Regions from separate parts of the Desulfobacter postgatei 2ac9 genome, predicted to be linked through region 3. Evidence: predicted binding sites of a transcription regulator. Region 3 holds the regulator's gene; each other region holds the start of a gene.

The links. Region 3 encodes sigma-54, which starts transcription at its own class of promoters, with help from an activator protein. Its sites were predicted from a motif close to TNTGGCACANTTTCTGCTNT; they were not measured.
Region 1: the regulator sigma-54 is predicted to act here: its motif matches at 1,528-1,547, upstream of DESPODRAFT_RS17960 (DVU0772 family protein).
Region 2: the regulator sigma-54 is predicted to act here: its motif matches at 2,137-2,156, upstream of flgN (flagellar export chaperone FlgN).
Region 4: the regulator sigma-54 is predicted to act here: its motif matches at 2,222-2,241, upstream of DESPODRAFT_RS14620 (DVU0298 family protein).

The regions. Positions count from the first base shown of each region.
Region 1 covers NZ_CM001488.1:3,869,773-3,874,843, reverse strand. The annotation lists gene aroC (chorismate synthase) at 1-1,031, shown strand, start outside; gene DESPODRAFT_RS17965 (rubredoxin) at 1,172-1,351, shown strand; gene DESPODRAFT_RS17960 (DVU0772 family protein) at 1,595-1,948, shown strand; gene proC (pyrroline-5-carboxylate reductase) at 2,041-2,892, opposite strand; gene DESPODRAFT_RS17950 (calcium/sodium antiporter) at 3,116-4,099, shown strand; gene DESPODRAFT_RS17945 (TIGR02757 family protein) at 4,202-5,011, shown strand.
Region 2 covers NZ_CM001488.1:596,377-601,447, reverse strand. The annotation lists gene DESPODRAFT_RS02795 (flagellar basal body L-ring protein FlgH) at 1-721, shown strand, start outside; gene DESPODRAFT_RS02790 (flagellar basal body P-ring protein FlgI) at 749-1,774, shown strand; gene DESPODRAFT_RS02785 (rod-binding protein) at 1,796-2,104, shown strand; gene flgN (flagellar export chaperone FlgN) at 2,270-2,773, shown strand; gene csrA (carbon storage regulator CsrA) at 2,936-3,187, shown strand; gene fliW (flagellar assembly protein FliW) at 3,194-3,619, shown strand; gene DESPODRAFT_RS02765 (flagellar protein FlaG) at 3,630-4,061, opposite strand; gene DESPODRAFT_RS02760 (SagB/ThcOx family dehydrogenase) at 4,265-5,044, opposite strand.
Region 3 covers NZ_CM001488.1:1,207,269-1,212,339, reverse strand. The annotation lists gene DESPODRAFT_RS05515 (LptA/OstA family protein) at 1-340, shown strand, start outside; gene lptB (LPS export ABC transporter ATP-binding protein) at 341-1,063, shown strand; gene rpoN (RNA polymerase factor sigma-54) at 1,066-2,508, shown strand; gene hpf (ribosome hibernation-promoting factor, HPF/YfiA family) at 2,522-3,055, shown strand; gene DESPODRAFT_RS05495 (PTS sugar transporter subunit IIA) at 3,070-3,528, shown strand; gene rapZ (RNase adapter RapZ) at 3,531-4,412, shown strand; gene DESPODRAFT_RS05485 (PTS sugar transporter subunit IIA) at 4,423-4,842, shown strand; gene gap (type I glyceraldehyde-3-phosphate dehydrogenase) at 4,908-5,071, shown strand, end outside.
Region 4 covers NZ_CM001488.1:3,166,135-3,171,205, reverse strand. The annotation lists gene DESPODRAFT_RS14635 (hybrid sensor histidine kinase/response regulator) at 1-231, opposite strand, end outside; gene DESPODRAFT_RS14630 (PAS domain S-box protein) at 215-1,594, opposite strand; gene DESPODRAFT_RS14625 (transglutaminase-like domain-containing protein) at 1,637-1,975, opposite strand; gene DESPODRAFT_RS14620 (DVU0298 family protein) at 2,317-3,015, shown strand; gene DESPODRAFT_RS14615 (hypothetical protein) at 3,064-3,294, shown strand; gene DESPODRAFT_RS14610 (ferredoxin) at 3,294-3,491, shown strand; gene DESPODRAFT_RS14605 (sigma-54 interaction domain-containing protein) at 3,714-5,071, shown strand, end outside.

The sequences.
Region 1 (5,071 bases), 1.3 Mb from region 3:
GGTGCCTGCCCGGCATGTCTTTGACTGAGCCCGATATCCAGTGCCAGCTCGACCGCAGACGACCGGGCCAGAGTGCCCTGTCAACGGACAGGCAGGAGTCGGACCGGGTCGCCATCCAGTCCGGCACGGAGCGCGGCCTTACCCTTGGCACGCCCATCAGCCTGTTTGTGCCCAATAAGGACCAGCGCCCAGGAGATTATAAATCCATGGCAGATGTGCCAAGGCCCTCCCATGCGGATTTCACATACCAGTCAAAATATGGTATCCGGGCCTCTTCCGGCGGCGGCCGTGCTTCTGCCCGGGAGACAATTGGCCGGGTCTGCGCCGGGGCCATTGCCGAGAAAATGCTAAAAACCGCACTGGGTATCAATATTGTGGCCTGGGTCAGCCAGGTGGGGCAGATCAAGGCGCCGGAAACAGAGGGCTTAAATCTTACCCGGGCCATGGTGGATACCAGCATGATCCGCTGTCCGGATACGGATACGGCCAAGGCAATGGAGGCGCTTGTCCTGAAGGCCAAAGAAGAGAAGGACTCCATTGGCGGTGTTGTCTCATGTGTCTGCACCAATGTACCGGCCGGCCTTGGCGAACCTGTATTTGATAAACTTGAGGCACTTCTGGCTCATGCCATGCTTTCCATTCCGGCCACCAAGGGGTTTGAGATCGGATCGGGTTTTGCAGGGGCGCAAATGCGCGGTTCAGTGCACAATGATCCCTTTGTTGTAAAAGATGGGCGGCTTGGCACCACAACCAATTTCAGCGGCGGCATCCAGGGCGGAATCTCCAATGGAGAACCCATTATGTTCCGGGTGGCGTTTAAACCCCCGGCCACCATCGGGCTTGCCCAGGAAACGGTGGATTTCCAAGGCCGCCAGGCCACACTTGCGGCCAAGGGCAGACATGACCCCTGTGTGGCAGCCAGGGCCGTGCCCATTGTGGAGAGCATGGCCGCTCTTGTGCTGGCGGATGTTATGTTGCAGCAGCAGGCCAGATTGGCCGGCATGGCGCTCATGAACCAGACACAGCTATAATCCAATGCCAACTTCTGCGACATTGTATTTAAATATGGCATGTTTATTGCTTTTGGAATCGAATATTGCAGAATTTTTTAAACCATCTTTAGACAGAACGATCCTGAAACAGGCCGCACCCTTAATTAAAAGGAGGAACTATGTCAGACCCCAAGGATATGTACCAATGTCAGGTTACCAATTGCGGATTCATTTATGACCCGGACAGGGGTGATCGCAAAGGAAAAATTAAAAAAGGGACAAAATTTGAAGACCTGCCCGAAGAGTGGCGCTGTCCAGTCTGCGGAGCCAGCCCAAAAAGCTTTAAATGCCTGGGTTGAAAAATAACACCCCAACCACTCGTTAATTTTTAGACCCCTTAGACAGCCTCTTAGATACAAAAATGTATCATAGAGGCTGTCTCTTTTCTGTATCATTTCGCATGTGTCATTTCGCACCTCCATCTCCATACAGAGATAACTATCTATTATTAAACAACATAACAACAAGCTTACAAATTGGCACAAGATTTGCTTTTTACATATACAGAGTTTGAGATTAACTGCAAAAAACAGGAGGCTTATATGAGACTCAACGACATAAAAAAGAACTATAACCTGATAAATTCTGTAGACTGGGAAATGACCCCTGAAGAAGCCATTGCCCTGCATCTGGAATGGGGGCCCTTGCGTTCCCAGAGCTACTATAACTCCAGGGATAATAATAATGAAACCGTTTATTTTGTTATCAACACCTGGAAAAAAAACCCCATTCTGACCCTTGTCAGAAGAAAAGGGTTTGATTCCGAAGAACTTGGCAGTTTTGATCTGCCCCAGGATGTTGCCTCAGAATTCATGCAGGGTATCGGCAAATACAAAGGCGTTTATGCCGTCGAAGGAAAAGTCAGAGAGTGGCTTAGAAAGGAACTTGACGCCTAATCCGCCATCTATGTGTAACCACCTGCGTTAAGTTTCCTTTTTCCCGGAACCGGAAGATGAACCCTCCTTACCATCCTCCGGTTCCTTTTTAATCAATCTTCTGCGTTTTTGATAAAATCCTTCACCATCATCTCGCCCAGTTCCATGGACCGCTTGGTGGCGGCTTCAACGGCATTGATCAGGGTCGTGCGAAGCCCGCCCTGCTCCAGGGTGTGGATACCGGCAATGGCAGTTCCCCCTGGAGAGGCCACTCTGTCTTTGAGCTGGCCCGGGTGTTCCCGGCTTTCAAGAAGCAGACGTGCCGCACCCAACACGGTTTGAGTGGATAGAAACAGAGAATCTTTTCTGGACAGCCCCATTTTTACGCCGGCATCAGCCATGGCATCCACAATGATAAAAATATAGGCCGGGCCTGACCCGCTTAATCCGGTGAACGCATCCATGAGTATGTTTTCCTGTATAAATACGGTTTTTCCCACGGAATCAAAAACCGCCCGGGCCATCTCCACATCGCCTTCCTGGACAAACTGCCCCGCGCAAATCGCTGTGGCGCTCTCTTTGACAAAGGCACATATATTGGGCATGGACCTGATCAGGCGCAGTTCCTTTTTAAGGCCTGCGGCGATGGCGGCCAAGGGCACGCCCGCAGCAATGGAGATCACAAGCTTGGATTTGTCCAGAGCTGGTGCCGTCTCCTTGAGCACGGAACCCAGAATCTGGGGTTTAGTGGCGTAGATAATGATTTCTGATTTTTCACAGACTTCAATATTGCTGGTCGTGGTCAACACGCCATATTTTTCGTGAATATGCGTGAGCGTTTCGGGAAAAATATCCGAGCAGATAATATTTTCCGGTTTGGCTGCCTTGGACATCACTAGTCCGCTGACCAGGGCTTCTCCCATGTTGCCGCTTCCAATGAAGCCGATTTTTTTATCCTGAAGCATTCTGTCTCCTTTGTGGGCTGAAGTAATAATAAGGAGCCTATACTATGGCCCAGCCTGAATTTGTGTCAAGGCAAATGTCATCCCACCATGAGGCAGCCACTGAGATTTCATTGAATTTTGCAAGAAAACAGCATTACACTTTGCATGAGCTTTGGAGTCTGATATTTTGAACGTCTAAGTAAAAAAACAAAGAATCATTATTTAAAAAGAAAACAGAGGGTACATGGAAGGAATTGTTGTTGCTTTACCGGCGTTGATTTTTGGACTGACTCTGCTGGTCTGGAGTGCAGACCGCTTTGTTAACGGGTCTGCGGCCACCGCACGGCATTTCGGCGTACCGCCGCTGCTGATCGGGATGGTGATCGTCGGTTTCGGCACATCAGCCCCGGAAATGCTGGTTTCCGCACTTGCCGCCTTGGAGAACAGTCCTGGTATTGCCATAGGGAATGCCTACGGGTCAAACATTGCCAATATCGGACTGATTTTAGGGATTAGCGCCCTGATTAATCCGATTATGTTTCACTCCAATATATTAAGAAAAGAACTACCCATCCTTACAATCGTCACGGGTCTTTCCATTCTTCTTTTAACAGACCTTCAAATCTCTTTGATTGATGGAATTATCCTGCTATTATTTTTTCTGGGGCTCGTACTCTGGACCCTCCAGCAAGGTATCCGTCAGAAGGCCGATACCATGGGCATGGAAATGGAGCGGGAGCTGAATTCAGAAAAAAAAACTCTGGGCAGGGCTCTCTTATGGCTCGTTATCGGGCTGATTCTTCTGATCATCAGTTCACGGATTCTGGTCTGGGGGGCTGTGCAAATTGCAACGGCTTTAGGTGTCAGCGATATAGTCATCGGCCTTACCGTTGTTGCCCTGGGAACATCTCTTCCGGAACTTGCATCCTCGATCATTTCTGTGAAAAAAAGAGAGTACGATATTGCCCTTGGTAATATTTTAGGGTCCAATCTGTTCAACACATTGGCGGTTGTGGGAATCGCCGGTGTCATTCATCCGTTTGAAATCCCTGCCGAAGCCCTTTTCCGGGACACAGCGGTGATGACGGGATTAACCATATCCCTTTTCATTATCGGATTTGGCTTCAGGGGAAGGCCGGGGCGAATAAACAGGGTAGAGGGGCTTATGCTGTTAGCGGTTTACATCGCTTATACGATTTACCTGGTTTGTCCGGTACTGAAGACGTAAGGATAAACGCGGTTAAATCAGTCAAGCTGATCTTTTTTCTTTTTGTCACAAAGTTGCAGGATCTATCCCCAATATTTTGGGGGCTTCGTCAAATCTGTTGATATGAAAATTGACGTACAAAAACTGACATCAAAGCTGGAGCAGCTTTATTCGACATATAACCGGAAACAGTATGTTGATCCTGATCCACTGTTGTTTCTTTACAACTATCCGGATGTACGGGACCGGGAGATTGCAGGGATTATTGCCTCAAGTCTTGCCTATGGCCGGGTGGCCATGATCATGCAGGCCGTGTCGTCTGTGCTTGATAAGATGGGGCCTGACCTTCGCGGGTTTGTCATGCATGCTGATCCGAAAAACCTCGCCGCCATGTTTCAAAACTTTAAATACAGGTTTGCCACAGGAGATCACTTAAGCGCACTGATCATGGGAATTCAGGCTGTTATTGCCGATTACGGATCCCTGGGTGCCTGTTTTACCATGAATCATGCGGATGGGACAGATCTGTCTGAAGGACTGGCCAGAATCAGAGCACGGGTTTTGCATGCGGGGGGCGCCGGTCATCTTCTGGCTGATCCCGGAAAAACCTCTGCCTGCAAGCGCAGTCACCTGTTTTTAAGGTGGATGGTACGTAAAGATCAGGTGGATCCGGGGGGCTGGTCCAATGTGCCGGCCGCGGCCCTGACCTGTCCTGTAGATGCGCACATGTTTAAAATCGGACATATGCTTGGATTTACAAAACGCCGCAGTGCCGACGGGGTCTGCGCCGCCCAGATCACCGAAGGCTTCAGACGGGTCAGCCCGGATGACCCGGTGAAATATGATTTTTGCCTGACCCGGTTCGGAATCCGAGATGGACTTGATATGTCTGAATTGAAACAGTTTTTAAAGGGCGATGATTATCATGTATAAAGGGTTGGAAGTGCCGCCTTTGATCAAAGGAAAACTTTCAGCCCCGATTGACAAGCTACC
Region 2 (5,071 bases), 610 kb from region 3:
CATTCATAAACAAATAATACGTGGGGGAGTCGCATTGTTGCTGACGCTTATGGCAGGGACGTTTACCGGTTGTATGTCCGGTCGCGGGGAGTCGGCCTTAAGCGTTGTGCCCCAGGACACAATACCTGCACCTGCCGTGCAACCTGAATACACCATGGCAAAGCCTGTGGAAGGCTCTCTTTGGACGGCGCAGAACAGATTCCTGCTGGATGACACCAAGGCGGCTTATGTCGGGGATACGGTGATCGTGGATATTGTCGAAAACGCCTCTTCGGAAATGGAGGTAAATTCCGAGGGTGGGCGGACAACCAGTATGTCGGTGGGAGTGCCTACATTGAATGCATTCGGAAAAGTAACGCATCTTGGCGGCGGTTCTGATGGAGGCAACCTCATTGACACCAGTTTTGAAAATTCCACCAAAGGGGAGGCCGCAAGTGACCGGTCAGGTCAGGTAACCGCCTCTATTGCGGCCCGGGTTACGGAGGTAATGCCCAACGGCAACTTGAGCATTTTCGGACGCAGGGCCATGAAAGTGGATAATGAGGTTCAGTACATCATGGTCTCAGGAATTGTCAGACCCGAGGACATTGATTCGGACAATCGGGTGGAATCCACCTCGTTAGCGGACTCTCGCATTGAGTACTACGGCAGAGGGGCCCTGGCCGACAAACAGAAACCGGGCTGGGGTACGCGGATAATTGATAATATTTGGCCCTGGTAAGCCTTGGGGGATAAAGGAGTGGGCATCATGAACAATCTGTTGAAAAAAATAACCATCGGTATAGGGGCCGTGCTGTGTCTGCTTTCCCTCTCAGAGCCCGCCATGGCCACCCGAATCAAGGACATGGCCGCCATCCAGGGGGTCCGTTCCAATCAGCTCACCGGATACGGTCTGGTGGTGGGGCTTAACGGCACAGGAGATAAGAACAATATTCTATTCACCCGCCAATCTTTGACCAATATGCTTAAAAAAATGAATCTTCATTTTAACAAAAACCAGATCAAGGTCAAGAATGTGGCCGCCGTCATGGCCACGGCAAATATTCCGCCCTTTGCCCGGATCGGGGACCGCATCGACATCACGGTTTCGTCGTTAGGTGATGCCACAAGCCTTAAGGGCGGAACCCTTTTAATGATGCCCATGAAAGGGGTTAACGGTAACGTTTATGCCATTGCCCAGGGTGCAGTAAGTCTTGCGATACCCGCCGGTGTGAACGACCGGAGCAGTCATCTTCTCACGGCCCGGATTATCAACGGGGCCACAGTGGAGCGCGAGATCCCATTTCGTCTGGAAGGAAAAGAACAATTGACGTTATCCCTGTTCCGGCCGGATTTCACCACGGCCCGGCGGGTGGGCGATACCATCAATGCCGCTTTAGGGGAAGGGATTGCAAAGATTATTGATGCCGGTTCCATCCGTCTGAACGTGCCCGAATCCATGCAGCAGGAACATGTAGCCGAGTTTATTGCCGATGTGGAAGGGCTCTCTGTGGTTCCGGATACCGTTGCCAAGGTTGTGATCAATGAAAAAACCGGTACGGTGGTTATCGGCAGTGAGGTGACCATTTCAAATGTGGCCGTGGCCCATGGAGATCTGAACGTGACGATCCAGGGACAAAACCCCCAGTATATTATGGAACTACCCGGCACCTCCACCATCGGAGAACTGGTTAATGGACTGAACTCTTTAGGGGTCCAGCCCAGGGACCTGATCAGTATTCTGGAAAGTATTAAGGCGGCCGGGGCGCTACAGGCCAGTCTGGAGATACTTTAGACTTATTAGAGGGGAAAAATTATGGCTATTCAAATGCCTGGGGTTATGACGCCTGTTACAGATACCCAGGATACGACCAATACGACCCGGCAGATCGAGCGTGAAAAAGATCTTGAAAAAGCCTGCCAGGGGTTTGAGGCTTTAATGCTCAATACCTTGATGCAGCGTATGCGGGACACCCTGCCCGGAGACAGTCTTTTCCCCGAAAGCAATGCCTCTGACGTCTACCAGTCCCTACATGACCAGTTTCTTACGCAAAATTTATCCCAGGGTCGTCGTGTGACCGGCTTCAAAGAATTTTTATACCAGCAGCTTCAGGACTCAGTTTGACAGCCTGTTGAAACATTTTGATTGTATTGGATCATGGCATAATAGTTGCTTTTTTTTAAATCCGCACAAAACGAAAAACGGAAAATATTTCCTTGTTTTACGGATTGAAAATATTCTTAACTATTCAATATCGTAGTTGATAGAAACAAGATAAGGAGAAGGGATATGAAAAAAGCTGCCGATAGTATCCAAACGCTGCTTAAGGAAAAACTTGCCTGCTACCAGCAGCTGAACCTGGTATTAAAGGCTGAAAAAAAGGCTATCGGAACCGTTGACATTGGCATGATATGGGAAACAACCAGAGCAAAAAAAGATCTTATCGGCAAAATCGAAGAATTGCGAAACAATATTCTTGTTGCCTGCCAAAATCATTTTCCCGGCATGGATAAAAAAACGGATACCTTTTCCCTGGGCGCACTGGTACATGCTCTGCCGCTGCCCAACAAAAACAAAATCGAGATAAGACAGCTCAAACGAACCATTGATAAAGAAAAAGAGATCGTGGCCCATTTTATAAAATCCAATCGCGTTCAGGTTAAAAAGCATCTGTCTGTTGTGGATAACATTATGGCGCTAATCGGAAACAACCCTGCTCAGGCCCGATACACCGGCAAGGGGATGGTGACCCAGGGAAAAAAGAACAGCTGTCTGTTCATGGCCCAGGTGTAGCACGACCTGCGGGAACAAAGGTTGACTCTGACGTTGCATATGATTATAACAATGGTACGTTCGGCGATGAATTTAAGAGTCAATTGGGGCGGTCTGTAAGTCCTTTTTGAATTCAACGGCTAAAAATATTAATGTCAGCCTGATGGATTATTTGTTAAGCCTATGCTTATTCTAACACGAAAAGTTGGTGAGAGTATCGTCATTGCTAATGATATCATCGTAAAGGTGGTTGAAACCGGCAAAAACAGCATTCGGTTAGGTATTGATGCGCCCCGGGAAATATCGGTCCTGCGACAGGAGGTATTTGACGCCATTCAAAAGGAGAATATCCTTTCCTCCCAGGGGACAACAGATAATATTGATATTGCAAAGGCAGCCAAACTGATAGGTAATAAGGACAAGGAGTCTGAATAAAAGGTAATGAAGATTAATACAAGGCAATTGGGTGAAGTGAATATTGATGATGATAAAATCATCAATATGCCGGAGGGTATCCCCGGATTCAGGCAGCAGAAACGATATGTTGTTCTTGAAAAAAAGGAAACCTCTCCTTTTTATCTGTTTCAATGCGTGGATGACCCGAATCTGGGCTTTGTGATCATGGACCCCCTTCGTTTCTATCCAGAGTACACACTCTCTGTTAAGGATTTTGATAAGACGATTAAATGGGAATTTGGAAAGGAAGAGCTATCCTGTTTTGTTATTATCACTATTCCCCAGGGCAAGCCTGAAGATATGACGGCGAATTTTATGGCGCCCATTGTGATTAACAATGAACGAAAAGAAGGGATGCAACTGATCCTCCAGGGCAGTCCCTACTCACACCAGCAACCGCTTTTGAAATAAAAAAATCAAATTAAACATTCGTACTGAAAAGAAGGCCGCTTAAGTCCTGCATTTTTTCACGAAGCTCAAGAAGTTCTTCTGCAGGGAACTGCTTGATCACTTCATCGGTTTCTTTGTCCATAATTTTGACCACCACATCCTCGGTGCCGTCGTCGATGGTAAAATTCAGCCTGGTCTGAACAGTGTTGGCGAACGCTTCAAGGGCTTCGACCATCTCTTCGACATCTTTTCTGGTCAGTTTGGCCTGATTGCCGGAAGTTTCACTCTTTTGTTCAGAAGTCCGGCTTTCAGCGCGCTTAATATTTGCCGAAGAAGATGTACTCTGCTTTAATTCGGACAGCGTATTACTGTTTGCACTTACTGTCTTGGCAGTAGCTTCCTGACCCCGAATGCCGGGTTCAGGTCTATCTGTATTGGTTATTGAACTTCCTGTTACATTCATATTTTTTACCTTCCTAAGGTAAACAATTCCTATCGGCTGATGCTGATAAGTCTTGAAATGCCCTTTGACCTCGGCCGGCTCTCCAGGGTTGCTTTCCCGTGCTTGAGATGTTTAAAACTTTTTTCCAATTGGTTTTTATGCCTTTGTATCTCAACCCCGATGTTTTCGTCAACCATTTAGTATCGGTAAAAATCGGTAATACTTTATACATAATTCTGATGATTTTTTTTTACCTTTCCCACAGGGGCAAGGTATATCGCAAACTCTTCTTCACCATCAAGACCGAGCAGTTCATCTAATTCTTCCTGATCGTAAGCGGCAATCGCACAGGTCCCGGCATCAATCGTTTCACAGGCAAGGTATAGATTCTGGCAAACATGGCCTGCATCCAGAGCAATGACCTTATGCGCTGCCAAACCATACCGCCATTCCATTCTATACGGTATGGCAGACCAGATGAACGTAACAGCCGATTTGCCCGGATAGGACTGGTTAAGGGAAGCAATGATCATTTTTTCTGACAGCAGGTCATCCTTGAATTCAAATACGAGTTGATGGGAAAGGGGTAAATATCTGTAAACGCCTGGCTCAATGTCATCCACATTAAAAACGGCAAGATAAGTTTCAATAGCATGACGACAGCCGGCGGACGGCACATTCCTGTATGCATGTCCGTGAAATCTTTTTCCCCTGACACCCTGGGTACACCACAACAGGTAAGCCAGCTCTTCTAATGTCAGGCTTTGATTCAAATAAACCCGATGACTCTTTCTGTTGCCTATGGCATGCGTGAGATCTGTCTGGGAAATCCTATTCCATTCATCAGGACCAGGAAGATCTATTAATATTGCGCCCTCAGAATATGGTTTTTCAATGGGAGGGACTGGAACGCCCAGGTTTTGGTCGGTAAATTTGAAAGGAATTGTTTTACGAATACTATCTTTGAGAAAGTATCGATACTTTTTGAATTTGTCATCCTTCATGATTTCCCCTGAAAAAGTGGTTTTGTT
Region 3 (5,071 bases):
GGCGGACAGTGTGCTTTTAGCAAATTCGATCAAAGTATTTTTTCATACTTCAAAAACCAAAAAGGAAGGCCAATCAAACGTCAAACGGATTCTTGCCACGGGGAATGTGGAATATACCGAAGGGGAGCGCAAAGCGTTCTCGGATCAGGCGGATTATGACACCGCAGATGAAATACTGGTGCTCACAGGGGAAAAAGCCCGTCTGCTTACGGGAAAAAGCTGGATCTCCGGCAAAAAAATAACCCTGTTTAAGGCCCAGGACCGGGTGGTTGTGGAAAGTACCGAAAAAAACAGGGTTGAAGCATTTTTTGATGCCGAAGATCAGGATGGTTCTTTATAAATGAGCCGACTGGTACTGGAAAAACTTGTAAAGACCTATGGCGGTAAAACCGTGGTGAATCAGGTCAGCCTGACCGTTGACCAGGGTCAGGTCACCGGGCTTCTAGGACCCAACGGTGCCGGAAAGACCACGACCTTTTATATGACCGTGGGCATGATCCGGCCGGACAAAGGCACGGTCCATCTTGACGGGGAGGATATAACCCGCTACCCCATGTATGTCAGGGCCAGAAAGGGCATTGGTTACCTGCCCCAGGAGACCTCTATATTTAAAAAACTGACTGTCAGGGAAAATATAACGGCCATTCTGGAGGTTATTGACAAAAAAGTCGCTGACATCAACCGGAAAGCCGAAACCCTGATGGAAGAACTTGGGATACTGGCCTTGGCCGGACAAAAGGCGACTTCCCTGTCCGGTGGAGAAAAGCGCCGTCTGGAAATTTCAAGGGTTCTTGCCACAGACCCCTTGTTCATCCTACTGGACGAACCCTTTGCCGGCATTGATCCTTTGGCTGTTATTGATATCCAGCAAATCATTTCCCAGCTTACCGACAAAGGCATCGGAATATTGATTTCCGATCACAATGTCAGGGAAACATTAGGCGTATGCAACACAGCTTATATTATGAGCCAGGGTATGGTTATGGAATCAGGCCCTCCCGAAAAAATTATTTCAAGCAAAGTAGCCAAACGCATTTACCTGGGAGACAATTTTAGACTTTAATCATGGAACTTGGATTACAACAAAGCCTTGCACTGACCCAGCAGCTGGTCATGACACCCCAGCTCCAACAGGCTATCAAACTGCTTCAGCTCTCCAGGCTTGAACTTGCCGAAATGATCCAGCAGGAAATGGAGCAAAATCCGGCGCTTGAAGAAATCTCCATTGATGAGGCCTCTGACAAAGCCATCACGGCCCAGGAAACCGAAACCCGGACAGCTGAAATAGAAGCCCCTGTCAAAGAAGTTACCATTGAAGAGCGGGTGCGCTCGGATACGGACTGGGAAAACTATATCAATGAATATAACTCCACCGGTAGAATCTACATGGAGTCTGAAAACAGTGAAGCGCCCAATTACGAATCATTTACATCCGAGAAACAAACCCTTGAAGCCCATTTAAAGTGGCAGTTGATGCTTTCGGATCTGCCGGACGAAGAGGAGCGACTGGGTCATGTCATCATCGGCAACCTGAACCGGGACGGATATTTATGCGCCGACGTGGAGGAGTTGGCCCAGAGTGCCGGGGCCGATATTGAAACCGTTGAAAAAGTGCTGGCTGTACTCCAGACCTTTGACCCCCCCGGCGTGTGTGCCAGAAACCTGTGCGAGACGCTTTTGATTCAAGTCCGGCAACTGGGCATTGAAAACGATATCATCACCCGGATTATTACGGATCATCTCAAAAATCTTGAAAACAGAAACAGTAAAAAAATTGCCAATGCCCTTAAAATTTCCGTTGAGGATGTGCGGGCTGCAGTAAAAATCATCCAGTTTCTTGAACCCAAGCCCGGCAGAAAATTTGCCACGGAGGAACCCGCCTACATCACCCCGGATATCTATGTTTACAAAGTCGGGGATGATTTTAAGATTGTGATGAACGATGACGGCCTTCCCAAATTAAAAATTTCAAGATTCTACAGGGAAGCCGTAGCCACCGGCAAAAAAATACCCAAGGAGACCAAGACCTATCTTAATGAAAAGATGCAGTCCGCCTCCTGGCTGATAAAATCCATTCATCAACGCCAGAAAACCATCTATCTGGTGATGGAAAGCATCATCAAGTTTCAAAGGGATTTTTTTGAAAAGGGCATTGCCTATCTGCGGCCTTTGATTTTAAAAGATATTGCCGAAGATATTGAAATGCATGAGTCTACGATCAGCCGGGTGACCACAAACAAATACGCGTACACCCCCCAGGGACTATTTGAGTTGAAATATTTTTTCAACAGCTCCATAGAACGGGGGGACGGACCTTCCATGGCATCGGCCAGCGTCAAGGAGAGAATAAGACAACTCATTGACAATGAAGATCCCAACGCACCCTTAAGTGACGATAAAATCGCCGCAATTCTGCAGGAATCAGATATTCAGATTGCCCGGCGAACCGTGGCAAAATACAGAAAGGTACTCAATATTCTGCCGTCCAACAAACGCAAACAATTATAGGGAGAGCTCATCTATGCAAGTCACCATCACGTTCAAACAGATAGAAGCATCCGATCCCCTGAAATCCTATGTAAATAAAAAGCTTAAACGGTTTGACAAGATGCTGGAGGGTCCGGCCGAGGCCAATGTTGTCTTAAGCGTTGAAAAAATAAGGCATATTGCCGAAATAACGTTAACCAGCGGCTCGCTGAACATCCATGCCAAGGAAGCGTCCGAAAGCATGTATGCCGCCATTGATATCCTGGCGGATAAAGTCAAAAGCCAGATCACAAAACACAAAGAAAAGATAAAGAAACACCTGTTGGGCAACAAGTCAAGCCTGACCGATACCCGTGAGTTCAGCATTGATGAGCCTTTGCCCGGGGACGTGGTTGATATTATTGAAGAACCCCTTGAAACAAAACCCATGGACATTGAGGATGCGGTGATTGAACTGGCGTCGGGCAAAAAATCTTTTTATGTATTCGTTAATGCCCGCACACAAGAGGTCAATGTGATTTATAAACACAATAACGGAAAACTGGGACTAATTGCCCCCCAAGGATAGGATGGCCGGAGCCAATGAAAATCAGTGACATTCTAAAGCTGGACGCTATTATCGCAGACCTGAAAGCCAAAAACAAACCAGAGGCCATAAAAGAACTGTCCCAGGCTGTTTCTCCGGTGGCCGGGGCCGAAGTCGAAGATATCACAGCGGTCCTGCTGGAACGGGAACATTTAGGCTCCACAGGCATCGGCGGCGGCATTGCCATTCCCCACGGCAAGTTGGAGACGGTGAAATCCATTGCTGTTGGATTTGGGCGCAGCATTAAAGGTATTGAGTTTGAGTCTCTGGATAACCGGCCCGTCCATCTTTTCTTTCTGCTTCTGACACCTGAACACTCCACAGGCGGTCATCTGAAAGTTCTTGCCCAGATTTCAAAGCTGCTGAAAATGGATCAGTTTAAAGAACGACTGTTGGCAGCAGGTTCAACAGAGCAGATCCATCAGATCATTCTGGAAAATGACGAAGAATTTTGACAATGGAAAAATTCAAGGTTTATATCATCACCGGCATCTCAGGTTCCGGGAAGACAACGGTTGCCCAGGCATTTGAAGATGCATCCTTTTACTGCATCGACAACATGCCCATGGAGCTTGTGCCCAAGGTGCTTGAGCTGCTGTTGGGGGAAAGCGCCAAAGTCAAGGGCGCAGCCTTTGTGATGGATATGCGGTCAAAAACTTTTTTAAATACATTTGTTTCAGGCGTCTCTGCTTTAGAGGAGATGGGCGTTTCTCCAGTCATCATATTTCTTGAGGCAGATACCCAGACCCTGGTCAAACGGTTCAGTCAAACCCGCAGGCACCACCCGGTGGGTGATAAAAAGAACCTTCTGGAGAGTATCAAGTCTGAAAAACAAGGCATGGCCTCCATCCGCAAGCTGGCCCACCAGATCATTGACACCTCTAATTTCAATGTTCATCAGCTTAAAGCAGAAATACACAACCTTGTATCCAAGGAGACCGGTTTTGAAAACTTGATGAAACTGAATATCATGTCTTTTGGTTACAAATACGGCATCCCGGTGGATGCGGATATTGTGGTGGATCTGCGTTTTCTGGCAAATCCCTATTTTGTGCCGGAACTCAAAGCCCATGACGGAGAATCCGATGCGGTAAAAGTCTTTGTCCTGGAAAACCCGGAGACAAAAACCTTTTTAAAAAAATATAACGACCTTATCGACTATCTCATTCCTTTATATAAAAAAGAAAACAAGGCATATCTAACACTTGCATTGGGCTGTACCGGTGGCCGCCACCGTAGTGTCGCCATTTCCCGGGCCGTATTTGAACGGCTGATGAAAAAGGGGCTGAACCCAAGCTTGCGGCACAGAGACATTGACAGAGACATCAAAGAAACATAACAGGCAAACTATGACAGGAATTCTAATTGTCACCCATGCGAATCTGGGTGCAGCATTAATTGATACCTTGGAGTTCATTTTAGGGACCAAGCAGGAAAAACTCGGGACCATAGCCATAGACATCAAAGAGGATCCGGAAATCTTACGCAACAAAATCAAACAGGGCATTAAAGATGTCTATTGCGAAAATGGCGTTATTATTTTAACCGACATGTTCGGAGGTACACCTTCAAACCTGGCCTACGCCTTTCTTGAAGAAGGAAAGGTGGAGGTGATTTCAGGCGTCAACCTGCCCATTCTTCTCAAAGCCGTAACAACCCGGAAGAAGATGGATATTAAAGCATTGACCGCAGCCCTGATTGAACACGGGAAAAAAAGCATTTCCCTTGCCAGCGACATCCTCAAAGGGACCAGCCGGTCCTTATCCTAACCTGTGCCATGCCTGCTTTCCCCTTTCGGGTATGGACTTAATTTCATTTTTGAAGGAGGCTAATAATGACGGTAAAAATAGGAATTAATGGATTTGGCAGGATCGGACGCATGGTCTTTCGGGCTGCTTTGGAAAATGATGCGATTGAAATTACGGCCATCAATGATTTGACCAACACCGAAACCATTGCCCATCTGCTTAAATATGACTCTGTCCACAGACGCTTACC
Region 4 (5,071 bases), 2.0 Mb from region 3:
GGCGACATTAAAAACCTGGCCGGATTTTCCAAGGATTTCATTTTCAAAATTCAAGAACCCAAGCGTATCCTTTTGCCCCATTACAGAGTGGAAAACCTTTCTGACATCTTCCCGGAGATTTTCCGGAATGAACAAGTCAAACCAATTCCGCCCCATAACTTCATTTTCTTTCCATCCGGTGAGGGCCAGAAAGTGATCATTGACGAAAGTAATTTCAGCGCTGGTATTTATTGAAATACCAATTTGAGGGGTGTTGACAAGGATATTGCGCCATTTCAGACTGTTTCCGCTCTGTGATATCCATGTGGGTACCGAGCATTCTGACAGCCTTGCCCTGGTCATTTCTTTCAACAGCCTTTCCCCGGGCTAAAATCCAACGCCATTGATTCTCTTTCGTGCGCATACGATATTCGATCTCAAATGGCTCTGCATATTTAAGATGTCGAAACACGGTTGCCTCTGATTCAGGCAAGTCATCAGGGTGGAGCAAGCTCCGCCATGTTTCAAAATTCTGGGGCAATTGGTAAGCCTCATATCCGAGCATGGTATACCAACGTGAACTGAAATAGACCTCACCGGTATGAACTCGCCAATCCCAAACAGCATCCGAGACTGAATCAAGCGCCAGTTTCAGCCGTTCATCGCTCTTTTGTAATGCCTCGTCGGCTATACGCTTTTCAATCAAAAGAAGGATATTTGATACAAAGGCCTGAACTTGAGATACATCTTGACTTGTATAATCGGAATCCTTATTGGCCACCGCAGCCAAAGCGATTACTTTTTCATTTCTAAGAATTGGGACAGAAAGGAAATTTTTGATGGGAACATGTCCATCAGGCAATCCTTTTTTGCGGCTATGATCAAGGTTGTAATCATTCCAGAAAAGCGGCTTTCGTTCAAGGACTGCCTGACTCCAAAGTCCTGCTTTGGCAATGGGAAAATGAATGGGTTGGTCTTGGACGCGGCACTGATTCATGGCTTCTTTTGACCAAGCGTTGACTTCCAGTTGATCTTCCGCATCGTTAATAAAACCAAAAAATGAATACCGGCTGCCTGTAAGCTCTTGGGTTTTCTCCAACACCAAGTTGAACAAAACCTTGGGGCCGGCTTCGGTCATTTGGGCTAGAGACCAAAGTGACTCAAGGCGATCTTGCAATGATTTACGATCTGTTATATCTCGAAGGAAACAAACACATTGCCCGCCTTCCTCAGGTCGGAATTGAAGACTGACTTCAACATCGAAGACGGTTCCGTCTTTGCGGCGATGTTTAGATTCAAATCGATCTGATCCTTTCAAGGCGACCTTTTTCATATGTTGGGCTACCAGCTCTGGTGTTTCTATAATTTCAAAGTCCGAAATGTACATAGAGAGCAGTTCTTTTTCACTATAGCCGCTCATGCGGCAATACGCATCATTAACCTCAAGGAGTTTGCCTTTGGTGTCCGTAAGCCAATAACCGTCCAAAGAGGCTTTAAGAATTGATCGATATCGGTTTTCGCTTTTTTCGATTTGTTTTCTATGTTCTATCTCCGTCAGTCTTTTCAAACCACTCTTGGAGATGACGGCAATCAATTTTTGTTGGAAATGTTCCATGTCAATGAGATCTTGTAGGCTATATTTCATCATTTACTCTATTTATTTAGGATGCAGTTCTTTTACCTCAGCATTGAAATCGCCTGAAACCCCACCCGATTCAAAATACCTGAGACAGGCGGCTAAAAGCACAGCCTTTGACACGCAGAATCCCTTGCCTTCGGCCAGAACCCGGCTTGCCTTAAAGCCCTCTTGGTGATTCGGAATCTTATAGGGGTCATACCGGATCTGATCCCTGACAGCGTAGAAAATGCTTACAGCCTTTTTTACGGGGTTATCCGACGATCCTGCATGCCGGGCTGAAAATGCAATAATCTTTTCATGATCCGAATTAATAAAAAACGTCGGTGTACAATACAAGGAAAACGGGTCAATATTCATATCTTTTATCCTGAAAATTAATCGTATAAGCCTCAATTCGGGAGTCGCACCACATCTTTTCCTATACCTGTTACCCGCCCTGAAAGCAACCCTCACCTGTATCGAGACACATTTGTGTGCCAAATATTGAGACAAACAAATCACGACATCGGACATCTTTTTTTCAAACCCCTTGAAAGACGCATCAGTAAGTCGTTTGATGGGATTCAACGATGGAATAAAGTTCAAAAGCCCTGCATAAAGAGACCTGGCATAATTTGTGCTGTTTAATTTAAGTTAAGAACCCCATAGGATAATTTCAAAGGCGGCCAACATCAATAAATATTAGAAAGAGAACAGCCATGAAACCATACGGCAGAAAAACAAAAAAGCAGGTAGGACAAATTCTTGCCCTTGGCAATCGCACCCAGGCCCTAAAAAGGCTGGCCCAGATTCCGGATGCCCAGCTCATCGGACATTTGTTCTCTTATTTTTACAACAAGGAGGAACTGATTAAGTTCCGCAGCGTAACCGCCATGGGGGAGCTTGCCGCAAGGATTGCCGATAATTCCATGGAAAAAGCCAGAATAGTTATGAGACGAATCATGTGGAATTTGAACGATGAATCCGGCGGCATCGGCTGGGGGTCCCCCGAGGCCATGGGAGAAATTTTAAGCAAAAGTCCGCCCCTGGCCCGGGAATTTAAATGCATCCTTTTTTCCTATCTGGATGACAAAGGCAACCATATAGAACATGAAATGCTCCAGCGCGGGGTTTTGTGGGGAATTGGCACATATCTTGGGACAGCACCCCAAAATATAACCGATATCGCCAGGGAACAGCTCCAGGCACATCTCGCCTCTACAGATCCGATAAAGCGTGGATATGCCCTAAGGGCACTGGCCAATGCCCGTGTTTTCGAATATATGCTTGTGCCCGATTTTATCCAGGCAGACAAAACAACCATTGATATTTACACAGGGTGGGATTTTACGGCTACCCGGATATCGGATATCGTCCATGCCTGCACCCCGGAACAGGTTGTGGCAGGCAATGAATAATTACCAATTTTATTTACCCTGGTGTGAAACGATTAAAGAGAATTCGCCATGCTGAAAAAAAAATGTGACATAAACATCGAACGCACCATTGAACTGGCCCATGAAATGATAGAACTGGCACAGACCGGATATGAACACCATGAAGACCCCCACTGCGGTATACTTTATGGAATTTTGCTGGATACAGGGTACAAGATTCTTGATCTTGCAGAAAAAGAGAAACAGGCCCATATTCTAAAAGGCTGGTGGCTTGAATCCATTGACAAAGGGATAATTTGATGAAAATACAAAAAAAACCGGTAATTGATCTTGGCTGCTGCAACCAGTGCGAGGTCTGTATTGATCTGGCGCCCCACGCTTTTAAAATGATTGATGCAGGTTATGTGGATGTACTACCCCTTGACAGCTATGAGGATGACGAAGATATTCTTGAAGCTGTGAAAAACTGCCCCCAAGACTGTATTTCCTGGGAATAATTCCCTAAAAAAGTTCCCCGTCAGCCCCAGGGACTTGGAAAAAACAGATGATATATTTTTTCCGAGTCCCTTGCCGTTGGGATATTCATTCGGTAGCGCCCATTTTTTCTTTTTACAGATGCAAAAAAACATTGCGCATGATACACAAATGTGCCATTTAAAAGACCGTTTCAAGAACAGCCTGGTATCGATTACTAAAAGCGCGTTGCCTGGAAATCAAAAATGGAAAAGTTTACACATTCTCTGCTGGACCTGCATAATCTCAACCTCGTGGTGGACAATCTCAAACTTGGTGTCATGGCACATACCACGGAGCGTATCATCACTGTTTTTAATAAAGAAGCGGAAAAAATTACCGGATATAGTAAAAAAGAGGTCCTGGGGAAAGACTGTCACGATGTGTTCCAGGCCCCGTTCTGCGGTTCCAAATGCTCTTTTTGCAATGATTCCCCGAAACTTTCCGCCGGAACCAAGGAGTATCCGGTTACCATAGTCACAAAAACAGGGGAGACCCGTCATCTGGAAATGACCGTTTACTGCATCCCGGACCATGAAGGGGAAATCCAGGGAGTTGTGGCCTCTTTCCGGGATATGACCGATTCCATACGTCTGTCCCTGAAAGCCGAAGACCTTTCCAATTTTGCGGGCATCATCGGCAAGGACAAAGGCATGCAGGACATTTTCCGGCAGATCCGGGATGTGGCGTTGTATAACTACCCGGTTCACGTATCCGGCGAAACCGGCACCGGCAAAGAACGGGTGGCCTATGCTATTCATGATATCTCGTCCTACGGCAACGGCAGTTTCGTTCCGGTCAACTGCGGGGCCATCCCCGAAGGTATTGTGGAAAGCGAGCTGTTCGGCCATGTTAAAGGCGCATTCTCAGGGGCGGTCAAGGAACGTCAAGGCCGGTTTGAACTCGCCCATAAAGGGAGCCTGTTCCTGGATGAAGTGGCGGAACTGCCCTTGAAAACCCAGGTAAAACTTCTACGGTTCCTCCAGGAGGGATCATTTGAAAAAGTAGGTGGAGAAAAAAATATCAGCGTGGATGTGAGAATCATTTCAGCCACCAACAAAGATCTGGCAGAAGAGGTCCGGGCCGGGCGGTTCAGGGAAGACCTTTATTACCGGCTCAACGTCATTCCCATCCACCTGCCGCCCCTGCGGGAAAGAAAGAATGATATCCCGCTTTTAGCCGAACATTTCCTGCGGGAGGCGGAAAAAGAAACTAAAAAGTCCGTACCGAAACTCGCCCCTGACACCATTCGGGAGATGATGGACTACCACTGGCCCGGAAATGTCAGGGAATTAAAAAATGTGATCCAGTTTTCCGTGGTCCGGGCCCGGGGCAACGTTATTTTGCCCACGGATCTTCCATTTGTTGCATCCAACAGACAACCCATGCGGCCTCTCTTATCAAATGAGCCCTCAGAGTCTGGTGCGCAATTTACCCGCGGCAAGCTCAATCAGGAAAATGTCCAAGCCGCCCTGGTCAAAACCGGCGGCAACAAATCCAAGGCTGCCCGTGTGCTGGGCGTGGGCAGGGCAACCCTGTACCGCTTTTTAGGTGAGCATCCTGA